Regions from separate parts of the Glutamicibacter sp. M10 genome, predicted to be linked through region 2. Evidence: predicted binding sites of a transcription regulator. Region 2 holds the regulator's gene; the other holds the start of a gene.
What was found. Region 2 encodes HrcA, which represses chaperone genes, less so after heat shock. Its sites were predicted from a motif close to TTNGCACTCGNNNNNNNCGAGTGCNAA; they were not measured.
Positions count from the first base shown of each region.

Region 1 (10,513 bases), 1.1 Mb from region 2:
ACTGATGGCCTGGTACCTTGTGGGTACCAGGCCATCAGCTTAGTTAATGCGCTACATCTGCAGCAGGGGGCTTATTAGAAGCCGCCCATTCCGCCCATGCCACCCATGTCATCGCCACCAGCTGGGGCAGAGCCAGCAGGTGCTGGCTTCTCTGCAACAACAGCTTCGGTGGTGAGGAACAGGCCAGCGATAGAAGCAGCGTTCTGCAGTGCCGAACGGGTTACCTTCACTGGGTCGTTGACGCCAGCTTCAAGCAGGTTCACGTACTGACCGGTTGCAGCGTTCAGGCCGTGGCCAGCAGGCAGGCCCTTGACCTTGTCGGCGACAACGCCTGGCTCCATGCCAGCGTTCAGTGCAATCTGCTTCAGTGGAGCTTCGATGCCAACACGAACGATGTTCGCGCCGGTTGCTTCGTCGCCTTCCAGCTCAAGCTTGGCGAATGCAGCAGCACCAGCCTGAATCAATGCAACGCCACCACCGGCGACGATGCCTTCTTCAACGGCTGCCTTTGCGTTACGCACGGCGTCTTCGATGCGGTGCTTGCGCTCCTTGAGCTCAACCTCGGTTGCAGCGCCGGCCTTCAGCACAGCAACACCGCCGGAGAGCTTTGCGTGGCGCTCCTGCAGCTTCTCGCGGTCGTAGTCCGAGTCGGTGTTCTTGATCTCGGCTGCGATCTGAGCCTTGCGGCCTTCGATTGCGTCGGCTTCGCCGCCACCTTCAACAATGGTGGTCTCGTCCTTGGTGATAACGACCTTGCGGGCGGTACCTAGAACTTCGAGGCCTACGTTATCTAGGGACAGGCCGATTTCTTCGGAAACAACCTGGCCACCGGTAAGCAGTGCGATGTCGGTGAGCATTGCCTTGCGGCGGTCACCGAAGCCTGGAGCCTTAACAGCAACAGACTTGAACAGGCCACGGATCTTGTTCAAGATCAGGGTAGCCAGCGCTTCGCCTTCAACGTCTTCGGCGATGATCAGCAGCGACTTGTTCGACTGCATGACCTTCTCCAGCAGGGTCACCATGTCCTTAACCGAGGAGATCTTGGAGTTCACGATGAGGATGTATGGATCCTCAAGAACGGTCTCCTGACGCTCGGTGTCGGTGACGAAGTAAGCCGAGATGTAGCCCTTGTCAAAGCGCATACCCTCTGCCAACTCCAGCTCCAGGCCGAAGGTGTTGGATTCTTCAACGGTGATAACGCCCTGCTCGCCGACCTTGTCGAGAGCTTCAGCGATCAGGCCACCGATTTCGGTGTCGCCTGCGGAGATCGAAGCGGTAGCAGCGATCTGCTCCTTGGACTCGATCTTCTTAGCAGCAGCAAACAGCTCAGCGGTGACGGCTTCTACAGCCTTGTCGATACCGCGGCGCAGTGCGATTGGGTCAGCGCCTGCAGCAACGTTGCGCAGACCTTCCTTGACCAGTGCCTGAGCAAGTACGGTTGCGGTGGTGGTACCGTCACCGGCAACATCGTCAGTCTTCTTGGCAACTTCCTTGACCAGCTCTGCGCCGATCTTCTCGTAAGGATCTTCGAGATCGATTTCCTTAGCGATGGACACACCGTCGTTGGTGATAGTAGGGGCGCCCCACTTCTTTTCCAATACGACGTTGCGGCCGCGTGGGCCGAGGGTTACCTTTACCGCGTCAGCGAGGGTGTTCAGTCCGCGCTCGAGTCCGCGGCGTGCTTCCTCGTCAAATGCAATCATCTTGGCCATAGTGGCTTTCGGTCCTTTCGGGACGATTTTGCGAAAATGCAACCGACAGACAGCGCCCGCGACGGACGAGTTCTCCGGTGCGGCATCTGGCCAGCGACCGTTTCAGCTCTCGCTATCTGAGGTATTCTCAGCACCCTGCCCGTACTTGGCTAGACCGCGGCTTCAAAATTCCAATAGGAACGCAAAAGCCGACCGGCGTTAGCAGTCGCAACGCAAGAGTGCTAATACAAATATTGGCACTCTCGCATGGCGAGTGCAAGCCGATCGGCTCTGAGCGAATTGAATTGTTACTGAATTATTTGTTCAGTTCCAGCGGGTCATCGGATCCTATGACCACAGTGACTCGATTAGGGACGTTCTCGGTCTGCAAAACATCGTCAATATTTAGGGCTTCGGCCGCTTTTTCTGCGGTGATCCGTTCGGCCTCTGACATGTAATAAACCGTCGAAGTCTCGGCAGGCTTGTTCCAGTTGTCGGTCACGATGTTGGTGAAGCCGGCTTCAGTCACGGCTTCTTTGCCAGCACTGGCTACCCCAGCAACACTGGCGGCGTTGTAAACACCGATGCGTTGATCAAACAGGACATCTGCGTCATCAATGGTGCTGGACTCAGAAGCGGATTCGCTGGCGCTTGGCTCCTGCGATTCATTTTCATCGGTGGGCGAAGTGCTTTCGCTTCCACCGGCTCCGGCGATGCTGTCCTTGAGTTGCGGAGCAAAGACAAAGGACGCAGCACCGATGATCAGCACGATCACGGCAGCCAACACTACCCACAGCAACTTGCCACCGGTCGACTTTGAGGTAGCAGACTGCGCCCATCCGTGTGCGTGGTGTGAACCCACACGGGTGTTGAACTCCGGTACGCGATCAAATTCGTCACGCGGGTAGTTGGTCATTCTTGTCCTTGCTCGAGGTCTAACTGGTCACGGCAGGCTGGGTTATCTCCCCGAGCCGACCTTACCGCCCACACGACGTTTTGTTGAACGTGTTCTGCGTAGTCGCTTTACCAGCATCGGGTCGTAGGCCATGGCCGCATCCGTTTCTATCAGCTGGTTCAGCAGCTGATAGTAGTTGGTTGGAGACATAGAAAACTGCTTGGTGATCGCTTGTTCCTTGGCTCCCGCATACTTCCACCACAACTTTTCCAAGCTCAGGATCTGTTGTGAACGCTCATCAAGTTCCGAGTCTGGATTCATTACAAAATCTGCCAATAACTCGTTCTCTGCCATGCGTTCTCACCTCGGTCCTCAGCTCAGTTTTTATGTGTCTCGGCCATGCTTGTACTCCACCGTTGGTAGACATACCACCGATATTCTAACCAATCAGCATGCCTATCGCCGTGTGGCCGGGCACAGGCACGCCAGAAAAACGGCACAATTGCACCTATGGATGAAATGCAACAAGCCCTTTTTGACGCTCCACTGCCCCCGCAGGCTGCGGTGTATGCCCCGGGTGATTTCCCTTTTTCCACGGAGCTCAATCCATGTCAGATCAGGGTTTCATCGCCACTGATTGGGTAGTACCGCTATCGGCTACGGACAATATTCTTCGTGATCTAGCCATCAAATTGGCCGAACGCTCCGCTCAGGGCGAAGTGATCCTGCCCGAGCCTAAGGTGATGTTTCGCGCACTGGCATTGCCATTGGCCGAAGTCAAAGTCCTGATTATTGGCCAAGATCCGTACCCCACACCGGGGCACCCCAATGGTCTGGCCTTCGCAGCCAATAAGCCGGTCCGCCCATTGCCCCGTTCGCTGGGCAACATCTATAAGGAACTTCAGGCTGATCTTGGTATCGCTCCGGTCGCTCATCCGGACCTAAGCGCCTGGCAGTCCCAGGGCGTACTGCTGCTAAATCAGGTCCTGTCAGTGTCCGCAGGCCAGGCCGGGGCGCACCAGAAATTCGGTTGGGCTCCGGTTATTGAGGCGATCTTGGCAGCCCTGAACGAACGAGCGAATCCTCCGGTGGCAATTCTGTGGGGCAACCACGCGCAGAAGCTCTCCCCGTCGCTATCCAACGTTCCCCAACTGCGTAGCGCCCATCCCTCACCGTTGTCCGCCTCGCGAGGATTCTTTGGCTCAAAACCGTTTTCAGAAACCAATCGGCTCCTATCCCTTCAGGGACAGAAGCCGATTAATTGGTCGTTGCCGGTAGCTTAGCGTCGACGGATTCGCCGACGCTCACGACGAGCGTTCGAAGTCAGTGGGCGACATAGCGTTTCGCCAAAGACGACGCCTCCGGCGATGGAAAGCATGATGGCCATGGCGTTGAACATTTCAACCAGGCCGGTGGACATGTCATCAACGTTGATCACGATGCCGTACATGGCACGGAAAATCATCAGACCTGGAAGCAGGAACATTACCGCTGGGGCCGCAAGAACTAGCTGCGGAGTACGCAGCTTGTCCGCGGCAAAACGTGCAGCAAAGCCGACCACCGTGGCCACGAGTGCTGGAACCGCACGATCTCCAAGCCCCATGCTCTCAGCCAACATCTGGACCAGATAACCGCCGATAGCAATACCGGCAGTCGGCAAAAGCAAACGCACAGCGCTCTGTTCAGAAATTGCACCGGCCACAATGGCCACCGCAACGAGCAGCAGCAATAACCAGGCCGGATACTCGGTGGTGACAATTTGGTGTACGTCAACCTCTTCGCCGCCGAGCAGATCCGAAACAACCAACGCCGCAGCAATTCCGCTAAGAATCGCGCCGTAGGTCAAACTTGCTGAGAACAATCGCCCTACAGCGGTCACCGGGAACCCATTGATGGCATCTTGCAGTGCCGAGACAAACCGTCCGGAAGGAAGCAAGAGCAGGATGCCTCCTGAGACCACGAGCGCGGGGTCCAACGGCGCATGAAGCTGATACCCGATCAACGCGATTCCGGTAATCACCATGGTTGAGGTTGCGATGGTGAAGAACTCCGGAACCCGCCAACGCGAGCCATAACGACCGATCTGGGTGACCACACTCGATGACACGATAGCCACCAACGCGCCAGCCCACGAGCCGCCGATAAAAAGCACAAATGCTGCCGCGAACAGCGCGCGTCCGCCAGCCACGATCCAGCGTGGGAACGGTTTTGGGCGACGGGTAATTTCCTTCAGCCTTTTGGCCGAGGCACTACGCGATACGCCGCCAGCAATGATGTCCGAGACCAGGTCGTGGACCAAGACCAAGCCTGCATAATTGGACGTATATGAACGTACTACGCGCAGCACCGAGTAACTTTCGGCGTCTGGTGGGCTGTAGTTCAGATGCAGCGACTGGTTGGTGATGTCAACGTCTAGGTGGCTCAGGCCCAGGGCAGCGGTGACCGCGATGATGCTGGTCTCCACTTCCAAGGCACCGGCACCATAACGAATCAGGGTCTCCCCGAGGTCCAGTGCAAACTCCATGGTGCGCCGAGAAGAGGCATCCTGCTGGTCGTTGACCTTTGGATTGGCATAGGGCGTACCCTGCAGGCGTTCAACAATGTTCAGCGCCTGAGTTGGAGGTGTGTCCGAAATCCACATTTTAGCCAGCAACCGACGTGCCACAGGGTTGGCACGGGTAGGCATCAAGGTAATGCCGTCGTCGGTAGTGTGCACCTGACCGGTGCGCCACTCAATATCTGAAGCGGCAGCTGCCGAAACGCTGGCACTAACCGCCGTATTTAGCGGTAGTTCAGAAGCGGTGGGCTGTTCTTCGATAGGCTCATCCGGGTGGAATCCCAGGTTGATTTCACTGGTGGATATCCGTGGCAACGCAGTCGCCGATGGCGCTGGATCATCACCCATCTGCCCTGACGGTACGCCGTGCTCTTCGTCAGATCGATGCGCCACTAATCTTGCCCCTCAGCCTAAGATTTCCCATGCAATTTACGATACAACCGATGGGCAATAAGTTGTGCCGAACGGGCATAAATCACTAGGTAGCGCCGAACACATTTTGCACTGTTTTTTAGCTGCGGAATATCCCCGGTCGCGCGGTGGTTGAGAGACAATGAACTTAGATGTGTTTGCATGCAATTTGAAAGGTACTCATGAGCGACAACCTGCTCTTGCCGGAGATCGGCGTCGAAACTTTTGGTGACATTACTCAGGACGCCGAAGGCAACCTGCTCAGCCACGCACAGGTCATCCGCAATGTCATTGCTGAAGGACAAGCAGCTGAGGCCGCCAACCTAGACTTCTTCGGCGTTGGCGAACACCACCGTGACGACTACGCGGTTTCCTCACCAGAAATCGTCCTGGCCGCACTGGCCAGCACCACCGAACGGATCAAGCTAGGAACCGCGGTGACCGTACTTTCCAGCGATGACCCGGTCAGAGTTTATGAACGTTTTGCCACCCTTGATGCCATTTCCAATTCACGCAGCGAGCTCATTGCCGGACGCGGTTCCTTTGTTGAATCCTTCCCACTGTTTGGGCTGAACCTCGACGACTACGAGAAGCTCTTCGAAGAGAAGCTGGATCTCATGGCCAAATTGCGCCACGGCAACCCAGTGGTTTGGCATGGCCAACATCGCGCCGCTCTGCGCAATACTCAGGTCTACCCACTGTTGGAAGATAAGCCTCTGACTACCTGGGTTGGTGTGGGTGGCTCTCCACAATCGGTGGTTCGAGCCGCACGCCATGGCCTACCGCTATTCTTGGCAATCATCGGTGGACAGCCTGCGGCATTTACCGGGCTGGTTGATCTGTACCATCGTGCGCTAAAGGAATACGGCCATAGCGAGCAACCAGTGGCGGCACATTTCCACGGACTTGTTGCCGACAGTGATGAAGAAGCACTTGAAACACTCTGGCCGCATTACCAGCGCACCATGAACCGCTTGGGCTCCGAGCGCGGATGGCCACCGGCAAGCAAGATGACCCTCCAGGCAGCGATGGGCCCACGTGGTGCCATGATGGCCGGAAGCGGAGAAACCGTGGCCGCAAAGATCGCCTCGGCAACAAAACTTCTGGGACTCTCGCGCGCAGACATTAAGTACTCCGCCGGCACCTTGCCGCATGAAACGATGATGCACAGCATCAAGCTCCTGGGCCAAGAAGTAAAACCACGGGTTCATGAATTACTGAGCGCCTAATCCCGGGCCTCGCCACCAACTGCTAGAACAGCAAAAAAGCCACCGTCACCGGTGGCTTTTTTCGTGGATCTTACTGGACTCGAACCAGCGACCTTTCGCGTGTGAGGCGAACGCTCTAACCAACTGAGCTAAAGATCCATATTGCGCTCTGACCACGGGGTCAAGCACCTCAACGATCTTAGCCTTTTCATACCCCTGCACCAAATCGCGCACCAACTCCGGGCGCCAATCACAAGCTACGAAGCACAGCAAAAACACTCATCAGATCGTTTCTTTTCTCTTCACCAAAAAAGTACCAAAAAGCACTTGTGAACGGCACAGTTCAGACCGCATAATTTTCCTAGCTCATCGAGCGCAAACTGGACCCTACAAGGAAGTTGCCGGAAGCCACCGGCATCGGTCCTATCAAGGCCAACGAATCGGCACAGCGGTTACTGACCGCTGAGCCAAAGCCTTCTTTTCGTTCGTTCTTTTCTTCTAGGACCACACCCAGTGTTTGAAAATCTGAACTTCTCTTTGTCACCGTTGCGCCTCGATTCGGCGCAACTCGCCGAGCTGGCACTGCTGTACCCGGTCATTGACCAGCGCTGGCAACAGAAATTTGATCGTCTGGAACTACTGGTTACCGTGCGCGATCAAGGCACCTTGATCGCTGCAGGGTTAGTTCACGACTCGATCCTGGCTCCCACCGAGGTCATGGACGCGGTAGAGCTCGGCTGTATGGCAGTGCGGCCCGAATACCGTCGCAGAGGAATTCGCCAGCATGTCACCAACCTGCGTCTTGAATTTGCGGTGCGTTCTGGGAAAACGCCCATCAGTGTCATCGATGCGCAGAACCCGGCTTCGTGGGCCTTTTATGAGCGTTCCGACTTATGGGAACGCGAGCGTAGTTTTGAGCAAGACGGCCGACTGAAATTCATCTACCGGGCAACGCAAGCTGCGCGCGGGTGGGTGGACTCTTTGCCTCAGGCCGCCGAGCGTGAGGCACGTATTCTCAGCTACACCCCGAGGCCTAGAACAGTGCGTCTTGTTGCTCATCCACCCATTCGTGCCCTGGCAGCGGAGCCACTTCACCCGCTCGGCGAGCGCGAGCTGCTTCATGCAGGTCGATGGGTGTAACTTTGAGTACCGCGTCCACCATGGCGTTCAGGAACTGTGGTGCTGCAATGTCTTGGGGCACCGCCGGGTGCACACAACGAACTTCGGGGTCTTGTGCCTCATCGTCCCAGTCCACCAGCAACAAGCCGGTGGCGGTGTACCCAAAGCCGTCGCCAAAGTCGCGCAGCTTTCGAATCATATCCACGGTTCGACGGAAAGCTGCCGGTTCACTTTCGAGGATGGTTGCCCGTTGCACAAAGAAGAACCCTACAGCCGCCAACGGATAACGGGCCCGTAGATTCGCAGCGTCACCATAGGCTTCCTCATACCGGTTAGATAGGTTCTTGCCGAAGGAGGAGGTCATGGCCTTGGTGCTCAGCAGCAGTTCCGGTCCGGTGGACCAATGGGTCATCACCACGTCGGTCTGCTTCATATAGGCGCGACCTAAAATTCTCGCGTCGGTACTTCCGGCTTTGCCGTTCATGATCGATTCGTGGACTTCATCGGCTAGGCGTTCAGGCAGCTTGCGAAGTAGGTCCAAGATATCGCTGGAGAGGACTCGTGGTGCTTCGGGCCGCGGCCAGACGAGGTCCGCGTCAAATCCGGCGCGACGTAATTCATGCGCCAACCAGGCGTCAACGCCTTGGGCGAAGCGGCCCGAACGGGTTACCGCTTTGGTCCGTACAGGAATGCTCAAAAGCTTTTCAAGTACAGCGTAGGACGGGTTGAATTCTTCGGTGACTGCCCCGTTATTCAACCACGGTGAATCTTTTGCCGCCGACATCAGCGTTGTATCAAACTCCGCAAATGCCAGGGTCTTTTCGACCGTCGGATTAGCCACGTTTATCCCTTCACCGCTTTGCTTCTTGCCTTGCGTCGCTCCAGCATGTTCTGCCTTGCGGCACGCAGCGCTTGAACTGCGTCCTTATCCAGCTCAAGCATGCTTCCTAGCACGATCCGGTCAACCAGGTCTGTTGCTTCTTGTTTGTGGCCTTGGGCCAGCAGCTGGCGAACCGTATCTTTGATGGATCGCAATTCGTGTGTGTGGGCCTGCACCATGGTGATTGAAGGAACCGGAAGCACGTCGGCTTCTCGCGGTTCAACCTTCAAAATGCCACCACCGTAGGAACGCCCGATGATTTCTGCACCCAACATGGTCAGTGTATTTAGCGATGCCAACGGCAAGAGCTCACGGCCCAACTCACGCACATCGGCGCCGAGGTATACGCCGTGGATTGAGTTGATGTGGTGCACTCCGGCTTGGTTGGTTGTCAGCCGTGGTGTATCAGCATTCATGTACGTCATGAACAGGTCAGGAACCGAAAGCACTGGAACCCGCCACCACGGCGAGCGCACCCGGCATTTGTAAGCTTGGTCCACCGCCTCCAATTCACCACTGGCGATAAAGCTTTCACCAGCGGTGCTCGGGTTAGCTGCCGGCCTAAAGAGATAGGTTGCCGAACCGTGTTCGCCCAAGCGCTGCCACATCGCCTCGTCAAGTTCTAGGCCACGTAAGTGCCTGGAACCTGGTGGGGAGATACGAATCAAATCCTGCTCAGCCAAACCTAGTTCTTGGACTCGTTCACGGCTCAGGGTAAACCATTTGTTATTGCCGGTTACCGCTCCCAGTGAGGTTTCGCCCCACGCCTTGAGCGTGGACAAATGCCCGTGGGCCAAAGCGGAGGAAAGGATTGATTGGGCTTCGATGCCCACCAATGAGCCGGTCCAGCGCTCCGCTTTTTGTACCGGGGCATGCTGGGTTCCGGCGCCCAACTGCGCCAGGTCTTCAGCGTTGCGGAATTGATGCAGGTTGAAGTGAGCTGTGGGTCCTTGCTGATACCCCTCGGCCAGCAGCAGCACTACTTCTTCTTGCGCGTCAGCAAAAAGGCGCTGCTCAAAAACCACCAAATGTACGTTGGCAAAACGTTCGAGCAACATCTGGCGCACTGACCCGGCATAGTTCACAAACATCAGCTCAGCAGGCAACACAAACGCCATCCGGCCACCCTGAGCCAAGAAGCTGGTTGCATGAACCACAAAGGCCGCCCAGATGCTGGCCAGTTCGTTCAGTTCCACTCCGGCTTCTTTGGCCGCAGCTCTGGAACGCTGGCGGTCTACTCCGCGGTGCAGTTGGTATCTGACGTACGGCGGGTTGCCGATCACCACGTCAAAGTCGCTGGTGCCAGCTAGCTCAAAAAGTTCGCCTGTGCGATCTGGGCATTGATCCCCTGCGCCCCAAGACGTACCCGAGCCTGTTTAACGGTTGGTTCGTGCAGTTCATAACCTACGAGCTGCGCCGATGCCCCGGTACCGGCCAGTTCTTTGTGGGCCGTTTCAAGGAATTGCGCCTCGCCGCAGGAGGGCTCCAGAATTCTGGTCCCGTGGCCCTCTAGCGCCCAGTGCGCCATAAATGCAGCCAAAGGTTCCGGGGTGAAGTAGGCACCGCGCGCATGGCGGGCGGTGGCCTGTTCTTTTGCTTCTTTACTCAACACGCATTGATCTTTCCATGGCGGCCAGACAGTTTGGCTGGACGCAAATGACCGAGATTTCTAGCCCTAGTGGGCGGCTTCGGTCTTACCCTTGTTTTTAAGCTTTCCGAATCCCAGAACGATAACCGTGACGATGCTGCCCA
Region 1 covers NZ_CP104918.1:3,505,189-3,515,701, forward strand. Annotated here, with positions in the region: gene groL (chaperonin GroEL) at 75-1,712, opposite strand; gene N6V40_RS16950 (LytR C-terminal domain-containing protein) at 2,008-2,607, opposite strand; gene N6V40_RS16955 (DUF3263 domain-containing protein) at 2,650-2,940, opposite strand; gene N6V40_RS16960 (uracil-DNA glycosylase) at 3,195-3,869, shown strand; gene N6V40_RS16965 (threonine/serine exporter family protein) at 3,866-5,536, opposite strand; gene N6V40_RS16970 (LLM class flavin-dependent oxidoreductase) at 5,737-6,783, shown strand; tRNA gene N6V40_RS16975 (tRNA-Val) at 6,848-6,921, opposite strand; gene N6V40_RS16980 (GNAT family N-acetyltransferase) at 7,276-7,902, shown strand; gene N6V40_RS16985 (hypothetical protein) at 7,796-8,722, opposite strand; gene N6V40_RS16990 (Eco57I restriction-modification methylase domain-containing protein) at 8,725-10,047, opposite strand; gene N6V40_RS16995 (N-6 DNA methylase) at 10,068-10,370, opposite strand; gene N6V40_RS17000 (DUF808 domain-containing protein) at 10,437-10,513, opposite strand, start outside.
Region 1: a site for HrcA is predicted at 1,911-1,937, ahead of groL (chaperonin GroEL). Genes of this name have one in related genera too.

Region 2 (9,070 bases):
GGTTGTGGTCTTTGCGTCGGGTGTCATCCCAACTGTCGTAGGCAGAAACAATGTCTGCGATCAAGCGATGGCGGACAACATCTGATGCATCCAGACGGCACATGCTGATGTCGCCGATGCCTTCAAGTACTTCGCTGGCCATGCGCAGACCGGAGACTGTGTTACCAGGCAGATCTACCTGGGTGATGTCTCCGGTCACTACCATCTTGGAGCCGAAGCCCAGACGGGTGAGGAACATCTTCATTTGTTCGCTGGTCGTGTTCTGCGCTTCGTCGAGGATTACGAAGGCGTCGTTCAAGGTGCGTCCACGCATGTAGGCCAAGGGAGCTACCTCAATGGTTCCCGCCTCCAACAGTTGTGGAATCGTTTCAGGATTCACCATGTCGTGCAACGCGTCGTAGAGCGGGCGAAGATAAGGGTCGATCTTGTCGGTTAATGAACCGGGCAAGAAGCCTAGCTTCTCCCCTGCCTCAACGGCTGGACGAGTCAGGATGATGCGGCTTACCTGCTTGTCCTGCAGCGCAGCTACTGCCATAGCCATGGCGAGGAAGGTCTTGCCGGTACCGGCTGGACCAATACCAAAGGTGATGGTCGAGTCTTCAATGGCATCGACATAGCTTTTCTGATTGACCGTTTTTGGTCGAATGGCTCGGCCGCGTCCGGAAAGAATCTTTAGGCCTAACACATCGGTAGGTGCATCGGGATTGCCAGCGCCGAGCATCTTGATGATCTGCTCAATGGTTTCGGCGCTCATACGTGAGCCACGCGTAGCCAGCGAACGAGCTTCTTCTGTTACTCGTTGAGCTTTGCGGACTTGCTGAGGATCACCAACCAGAACCAGAGTCTGGCCATTGGGGCGGAAACCAACCTGAGGATAAGCACCAGAGAGAATTCGCAAGAGCTCATCATTTGGTCCCAAAGTGGCGATCATGAGTTCAGCTGTTTCAAAACTGATGGTCAGCGATGCGGAATCGATTTCCGCTTGCGTCTTATTCTGTTCAACCTGCATGCAGTGCTTGCTGCCCCTTTTGTGAGCTTGGCGGTGGTGCTACTTTGTCCTTGGTACCATTCTATCCAGTCATCAAGAATTCGGGTGAAAATTCAGGTCTCAGCGTAAGTGTGAGACCTGAAAGTACCCTTGAATGAATCTATTCGGAGCAGGTCGCGAAGATATAGATTTGGTTACGGATTAGTAGGGAGGGTACTTTTTGGGTCGTTTTGGACAAATCTTATGGCAAGCTATGACAGCGGCTCCAAAATGTTTTGGTGCCCCATAGACAATATTCTCTTCTGGATTGGTACGTAGTGCAGTCAAAGTTCACGCAGAAGATTCCACGCCGGATCGGCATTCTTGGAATCACTGCAGCTCTCGTCGTCGCCGCTGGTTGCGGTCTGGCGAATCGTGAGAGTTCTTTTGAGATGCCTGCCAGTGCGAGCTCGGACTCACTGAATCTGCCGGTATCTACCGACGCCAGTGAACAGATGGACGTACTGACTCGTTTACCGGTCTACTGGTTAGAAAATACAAAGTCCGGCGTGTTCTTGTACCGCGAGTACATGGATGACACTCGGCATAACGAGCCGATCGGTGATGCGATCTGGACCTTGCTCTCGGCCGATCCCGCTGGTCCCCACCGATACACCCTGATGAAGCCCTCAGATGAGGTCGGTGTATCGATCAGCAATACCAATGTCATCACCTTAGATTTGCCGGCGAAGGTCTTCAACGCCCACCTGGACGAGGGTTTGTCTGAACGCTCCATCCAGCAGTTGGTCTTTACCGCAACGGCGGCCGCGGCCAGCTCCGGACTCCTCGTAGGAGAAACACCGGCGACGGTGAAAATCCTTGTTGATGGCAAGCCGAACGCCAACGTTTTTGGTGGACATCGCCTCAAAGACGTTTATGAACGCAATGCCAAATTCATGGCACCAATCTGGGTGATCGACCCACAGTTCGGCACCAGTCTGGAAGACGAAAAGGTCACGATCAACGGTCGCACCACAAAGTTTGATATCGGTACGTTCTATTCGCTTCAGAAAAAGGACGCCGACTCAAAGCTCACCGTGATCACTGCGCAAAAGCAGGTCATCGCCGGAAAGATCCAAAAGGATGGGTCATTTAGTATTGTTGAACGGCTTTCGGCTGGCTCTTACAAACTCAATTTCTGGGGCATGGAATCCGGTTCGGACGACAAAGTTGGCGAAGTGTCCAGCGAATTCACCGTCAAGTAGGACCGAACCATCTTTGGCTTGAAATAACTTGACCTAGCAAAAAATTATCGCGAGTACCTGTTGGTACTCGCGATAATTTTTTGACCTAGATTTCGCCGAGTAAATGCCGAATAAGCACCAACGCTGCCGGCCCAGCTGTGGAGGCACGAAGTACGTGCTGCCCCAGCAAAGCCGCGTGGGCCCCAGCTTTCACGAAGGCCTGCAACTCGGTGTCCGAGATGCCACCTTCTGGCCCGACAATCATCAGCACCTTTTGGCCTGGCTGCGCAGTTTCCTGCCACTTGGACACATGAACTGCTACCGACTGCTCCGCCTGTTCGTGCAAAACCAACACGAGAGCACCAGCGCTGGTTTCAACAGCGATATTCTTAGCCAGCTCCTTAGAGCTAACCAGCGACAAGACCTCAGGCTCGAAGGCGCGCCGTGATTGCTTCTGTGCCGAACGGACCTGGGCTTGCCACTTAGCTAAGGCCTTCTCGGCCTTTGCCGCATTCCACCGCACGATGGATCGATCAGCTTGCCACGGGCGAACCGCCAGCACACCAAGCTCCACGGCCGATTCAACGGCCTGCAAGTCACGATCCCCCTTGGACAGAGCCTGCACCAGGGTCACCGGGTGATCGCTGGTGGCCTCTTGAGATCTGCTGACTACCGTAGCGCTGAGGAAATCTTTACCCGTGGTCTGGACTTCTACGCTTAAGCGCAGACCGCGCCCGTCAAGCAGGTCCAGCTGTTCACCGGCGGTGACCCTCTTGACGGTCACCGCATGGTGGGCTTCGGGTCCGGTGAGTTCCAAAGTGTCACCGGGCACCGCGTTTTGTGCCAGATCAGCGTCGATGACAAAGCTGTGGTTGCTCATCTTTAGCGCTGGTTCAGCTTGTCACGCAGACGCGAGAACATGCCGCCGGAGTGCTCAACACGTCCTGCGCTCATTTCCTCACCGCGCAGCTTTGCCAGCTGTTCGAGCAAGTCGCGCTGGGCAGCGTCAAGCTTGGTTGGCGTTTCTACCTGCAGGTGGACGATGATATCGCCGCGCTTGCCACCGCGTAGACGAGGAACACCAAGACCTGGAAGGGTGATGGTGTCGCCGTCTTGTGCACCGGAGTCAACATTGATCGGCTGTTCGCCATCAAAGGTTTCCAGCTTCAGTTCTGAACCGAGTGCTGCCGCGGTCATTGGCATGGTGATCTTGGCGTGAAGATCACTCTGTGCTCGCTCGAAGATCTTGTGGCGTCGTACATCGATCTCAACAAACAGGTTGCCGTTCGGGCCACCGCCCGGGCCAGCTTCACCCTGTCCACGCAGCTGGATACGAGTTCCCGAATCCACGCCGGCAGGAACGTTCAGCGACTTCGAAACGTGTTCGCGAACGCGACCTTCGCCGTTGCACTCCAAGCAAGGGTCCGGGATGGTGGTACCGAAGCCGCGGCAAGCAGCACAGGTTTCCACCGTCATCATTTGGCCCAGGAAGGAACGCACTGGGCGCTGAACCTGACCGGCACCATGGCAGATGTCGCAGGTGACCGGGCTGGTTCCCTCGCGGGTGCAAGAGCCGTTGCAGGTCTTGCAGGTGACCGCGGTTTCCATCTCCAACGGGTACACGGTGCCCTTGACCGCATCTTCCAGATCGATGGTGATGGTGATCAGTGCGTCTCGGCCTGGCTGGGTGCGCGATGCTGGGCCTTGGGCCTGTCCGCCACCGAAGAACTGTTCAAAGATGTCGCCGAATCCGCCGAAGCCCTGTCCGCCGCCACCACCAAAGCCTGGGTGGCCATTACCGTTTTCATCTCCGGTCGAATCGTAGTTCGAACGCTTGGTCTGGTCAGAAAGGACCTCGTAGGCGTGCGTCACAGCTTTAAACTGCTCGGAGGCATCCGCGCTTGGGTTCACGTCCGGGTGTAGCTTACGTGCCAGCTTGCGGTAGGCACTCTTGATTTCCTGCGGGGTCGCGTCCTTGGCAACGCCCAAGGTCTCGTAATGCGAGCTCACGTTGTTCGCCGTGTCCTTTCCTAAAAATGCAAAATTCAAAAAATGCTGGGTGTGATACCAGCGTTGTTAGTTCGCCAAAATCTTCGACAGGTAACGGGCTACAGCCCGCACCGAGGCCATCGAGGTCGGATAGTTCATTCTGGTTGGGCCGAGCACTCCAAGCTTGTTGCGCACGTCCGAACCATAAGTAGTAGCAATAACCGCGGCCTCAGAGAGCTGACCATAGTGGTGTTCGGTGCCGATGGCTACGGCCAGACCACGAGAATCGGCTTCTAGCTCAGAGAACAATTTAAGTAACACTACTTGTTCCTCCAGCGCTTCAAGCACTGGGGTGATGCTCAGCGGGAAGTCGCCTTCCACTCGGGCCAGATTTGCCGTTCCCGACATGATGATGCGTTGAGTATTGGCAGCTTGAGCCATTTCCTCCAACGCAAGCAAAACGCTGTCCACCAATGGATCCGACTGTTGCTGGGCGCTAAGCCCTGCACGGGTTAGTTTTCCACGCAACTCTGCCAGTTGCACACCCTCGAAGCTGTTCAATAACCACAGCTTCAAATCGGCCAGTTCAGTCTCCGAGTACACTCGCGACACAGCCAGCATTCGCTGATCCACGGTCCCATTGGACGCGATCATGACCATCAATACCTGAGCACTGCCCAAGGCAACTAGTTCAAGATTTTTCAGCGAAGCCATGTCGTAGTGCGGCACCTGGATCATCGCGACCTGGTTAGTTAACCGGGCCAATAACCGAACGGTGCTCTTGAGCATCTCGTCGAGGTCATTGGAACTATCGAGGATCTTGTTGATCGCATCGCGTTCAGCCCGAGAGAGCGGTTTAAGTTCGCCGATCTCGTCCACAAAACGCCGGTAGCCCTTTTCGGTGGGGATGCGTCCCGAAGAGGTATGCGGGGCAGCAATCAGCCCCTCCTCTTCCAGCAACGCCATGTCATTTCTGATGGTCGCTGCGCTGACGCCGAGGTTGTGCCGGTCGAGCAGCGCCTTGGAGCCAACTGGCTCCCGGGATTGGACGTAGTCTTCTACGATTGCTCGCAGAACATCCAAACGCCTTAGCTCACTCACCACAGCACCTCCTAACAATCCCCATGTGAAGGGTTTGGCACTCTAACCTGTCAAGTGCCAAGTCTAATACGTTCAACGGTTGCTAGCATTGGTTTTTGAGCGTATTCGATCACAGCGAAAGGCCGTACGTGGCAAATTACTCCTGGGGACCGCAAGATCTGAGTGCACCAGCACCCAAAAACTCCGCCAGGTCCCCATTGAACTGGGCATGATTCTCGAAGATGTCTCTTCCGGCTGGGTGGGTGAAGTCATACGCACCGAAAAATCTGGTGGCATGCGAATCATTGTTTTGGAGGACCGCCACGGCAAGTCTCGCTCATTCCAAGCAGGGTTTGGCTTTTTCCTTGAGGGCGAACCCGTGGAGATGATTGACCCGGTAGCAAAAGTGGCCGCACCTAAAAACCTGGTTTCCGCTTCTGGCTCCCGAGCCGTGTCCGGGCTCAAGGCAAGAGCGGCTCGTGCCAGTCGGATTTGGGTTGAAGGTAAACACGATGCGGAACTGGTTGAAAAGGTTTGGGGCCACGACTTACGTGTTGAAGGCATCGTTGTTGAGCCTCTGCATGGTGTGGACGATCTAGCCGGTGCGATCCGTGACTTCGCCCCATCCCCCGAACGTCGCCTTGGTATCCTCGTGGATCACCTCGTGGCCGGTTCCAAAGAGTCCCACATTGTGGCGGAAGCGCTAAAAGTTCCCGGCGCAGCAAATAACGTTTTGATTCTCGGCCACCCCTACATCGATGTGTGGCAAGCGATCAAACCCGCCACGTTGGGGATCAAAGCGTGGCCGGTGATCCCGAAGGGTACCGATTGGAAGACCGGTATCCTCAAGGCCTTCGGCTGGCCTCACGAAACTGCCGAGGACATCGGCATTGGTTGGCAGCGGATCTTGTCGACGGTTTCACACTATGGGCAGCTAGAGCCTCAACTGTTGGGCAGGATTGAAGAACTAATCGATTTCCTCACCACCGAAGATTACGGTTACCTTACAAATAACTAACAGTTGGATTAGCACGTCGTAAACTCCCAGCCTGCGGCGCAGACCCGGCTATGATTGGTATGACCAACAACCCCACAGCAAGGAACAATAGTGACTTCACGCCAGACGCAGTCTTCGGATGACTCCCGCTTTGAGGGCTCTCAAACTTCTGCGCAGCCATTGACTCCCACTGAGGATCGTCTGTGGTCAACGATGGCTCACTTCGGCGCAGTTCTTGGCTGCATCCCGGCTGCTATTATCTTCGCTGTGTTCCGGGATCGTGGTGCGTTTACCGCTCAGGAATCCAAGGAAGCATTCAACTTCACCTTGCCGCTGACCGTTCTGGCTATCGTGTTAAACGTGCTGACCATCGTGCCGATTGTTGGCTGGTTCTTCTCTGTACTGGCCGTAGCGCTTTGGGTATTCATGACGGTTTCGGGTGCCCTTGCGGGAATCCAAGCCAACAAGGGCAACCCTTACCGTTACAAGTACAACTTGCGCTTGATGAAGTAGAACTTTGCAGATTTAGAAATCGAGAAGTTCGCGCACTACGAGGTCGGCTAATAGCCGGCCTCTTTGCGTTAACACCAAAGTTCCGCCAAAGGCAGCCTTAGGATCGATCAGTGAGTCCGCGATCAAGCCAGCAATCTTTTTGCGGCCAACTTCATCTAGATCGCTGATCTGCATACCGGAACTCAGGCGCGTCAGCAGCATGGTGCGTTCTAGCTGAACTGCATCGGCATCAGGGTACTCTCGACCGTGGCCTGGAGAGATCCCGGCATCCATGCGCTGCTGATAGGCCGCAGGATGCTTCACGTTCCACCAACGCAGACCGCCAACATGGGAGTGAGCGCCAGGGCCTGCTCCCCACCAGTCACCGCCCGTCCAATAGGCGATGTTGTGCTGGCATGCATTGGCTGGCGTTTTAGCCCAGTTACTGACCTCGTACCAAGAGAAACCGGCGGCCGCGAACATGTCATCGGCCATTTGGTACTTCTCTGCGTGGTCATCGTCGTCAATATTAGGTACTTGCCCGCGACGAATCTGCGCCGCAAGTTTGGTTCCTTCTTCGATGATCAGCGCATAAGCCGAAATATGATCTGGCTCGTAGCTCAGTGCTGCCTCGATGCTGGTGCGCCAATCCTCCAAGGACTCCCCGGAGTTCCATAGATCAGATCAACACTCACATCTAGACCGGCTTCACGAGCCCAAGCAACAGCTTGAGGCACACGCTTTGGGTCGTGGGTGCGTTCAAGGACCTTGAGTACATGAGGAACTGCGGACTGCATGCCGAAGGACACGCGGGTGAAGCCGCCGTCGGCAAGCTCCTGCAGGCTTTCACGCGTCACCGAGTCTGGGTTAGCTTCGGTGGTGACTTCTGCGCCCGGCTTCAGACCAAAATCGTTGCGGATCTGTGCGAGTACCGAAACCAAATCGCTCGCTGGCAACAAGGTTGGTGTGCCGCCGCCAAAAAATACTGTTTCGATCTCGCGGTGAGGCTGGCCGGAACGGTCCATCACTTCACGAGCAAAACTGATTTCTTTGCCCACGGTCGCAGCGTAGGTTGCTTGGCTAGAGCCAGAACCGAGTTCGGTGGCGGTATAGGTATTAAAGTCGCAGTATCCGCAACGAACCGTGCAAAACGGAATGTGCACGTAAAGGACATGGTCCGCTCCTGCGCCCCATGAGCACATGAGGCGGGGAGCAGACCATCGGCCGGAGCCGGATCGCCGTCAGGTAAAACTGAAGGCATTTACTTCTTTTTCGGTTCGTCGGTGGACAAAGCGGCGATGAAGGCTTCCTGTGGAACTTCCACACGGCCAACCATCTTCATACGCTTCTTGCCTTCCTTCTGCTTTTCGAGCAGCTTGCGCTTACGGCTGATGTCGCCGCCGTAGCACTTGGCCAGAACGTCCTTACGAATAGCGCGGATGCTCTCACGGGCAATAATGCGCGAACCGATTGCGGCCTGGATCGGTACTTCGAACTGCTGGCGAGGAATGAGCTCACGCAACTTTGAAGTCATCATGGTGCCGTACGCGTAGGCCTTGTCGCGGTGCGTAATAGCGGAGAATGCATCCACCTGATCGCCCTGCAACAAGATATCGACCTTCACCAGATCGGCGACCTGCTCTCCGTCAGCCTTCCAGTCCAGTGACGCGTAGCCACGGGTCTTGGACTTGAGCTGGTCGAAGAAGTCGAACACGATTTCTGCCAGGGGCAGGTGGTAGCGCATTTCAACGCGGTCTTCAGAAAGGTAGTCCATACCGCGCATGGTGCCACGGCGAGACTGGCACAGTTCCATAACTGAACCAATAAACTCGCTGGGTGCCAAAATAGTCGCTGCGACCATCGGCTCACGGACTTCCAAGATCTTTCCATCAGGGAATTCCGAAGGGTTGGTCACGGTGATCAGCTGCTTGTCATCGCCCATGACCTCGTACACCACGTTGGGTGCGGTGGAGATCAGGTCCAGATTGAATTCATTTTCAAGTCGCTGGCGGGTGATTTCCAAGTGCAGCAGGCCCAAGAAGCCGACGCGGAAGCCGAAGCCCAGCGCGACGGAGGTCTCTGGCTCGTAGGTCAGCGCAGCATCGTTGAGCTGCAACTTATCTAGTGCGTCGCGCAGTACCGGGTAATCGGTACCGTCCATTGGGTACAGGCCCGAGAAAACCATTGGCTTGGCTTCGTCATAACCGCCGAGGGAAGTCGCGGCCGGCTTGTGGAAGTTGGTGACGGTATCGCCAACCTTGGACAAGCGAACGTCCTTCACGCCGGTGATCAGATAACCTA
Region 2 covers NZ_CP104918.1:2,360,745-2,369,814, reverse strand. Annotated here, with positions in the region: gene N6V40_RS11665 (PhoH family protein) at 1-1,009, opposite strand, end outside; gene N6V40_RS11660 (GerMN domain-containing protein) at 1,306-2,232, shown strand; gene N6V40_RS11655 (16S rRNA (uracil(1498)-N(3))-methyltransferase) at 2,318-3,091, opposite strand; gene dnaJ (molecular chaperone DnaJ) at 3,094-4,221, opposite strand; gene hrcA (heat-inducible transcriptional repressor HrcA) at 4,288-5,301, opposite strand; partial or broken gene N6V40_RS11640 (DUF3097 domain-containing protein) at 5,430-6,298, shown strand; gene N6V40_RS11635 (DUF4870 domain-containing protein) at 6,389-6,790, shown strand; partial or broken gene hemW (radical SAM family heme chaperone HemW) at 6,803-8,030, opposite strand; gene lepA (translation elongation factor 4) at 8,031-9,070, opposite strand, start outside.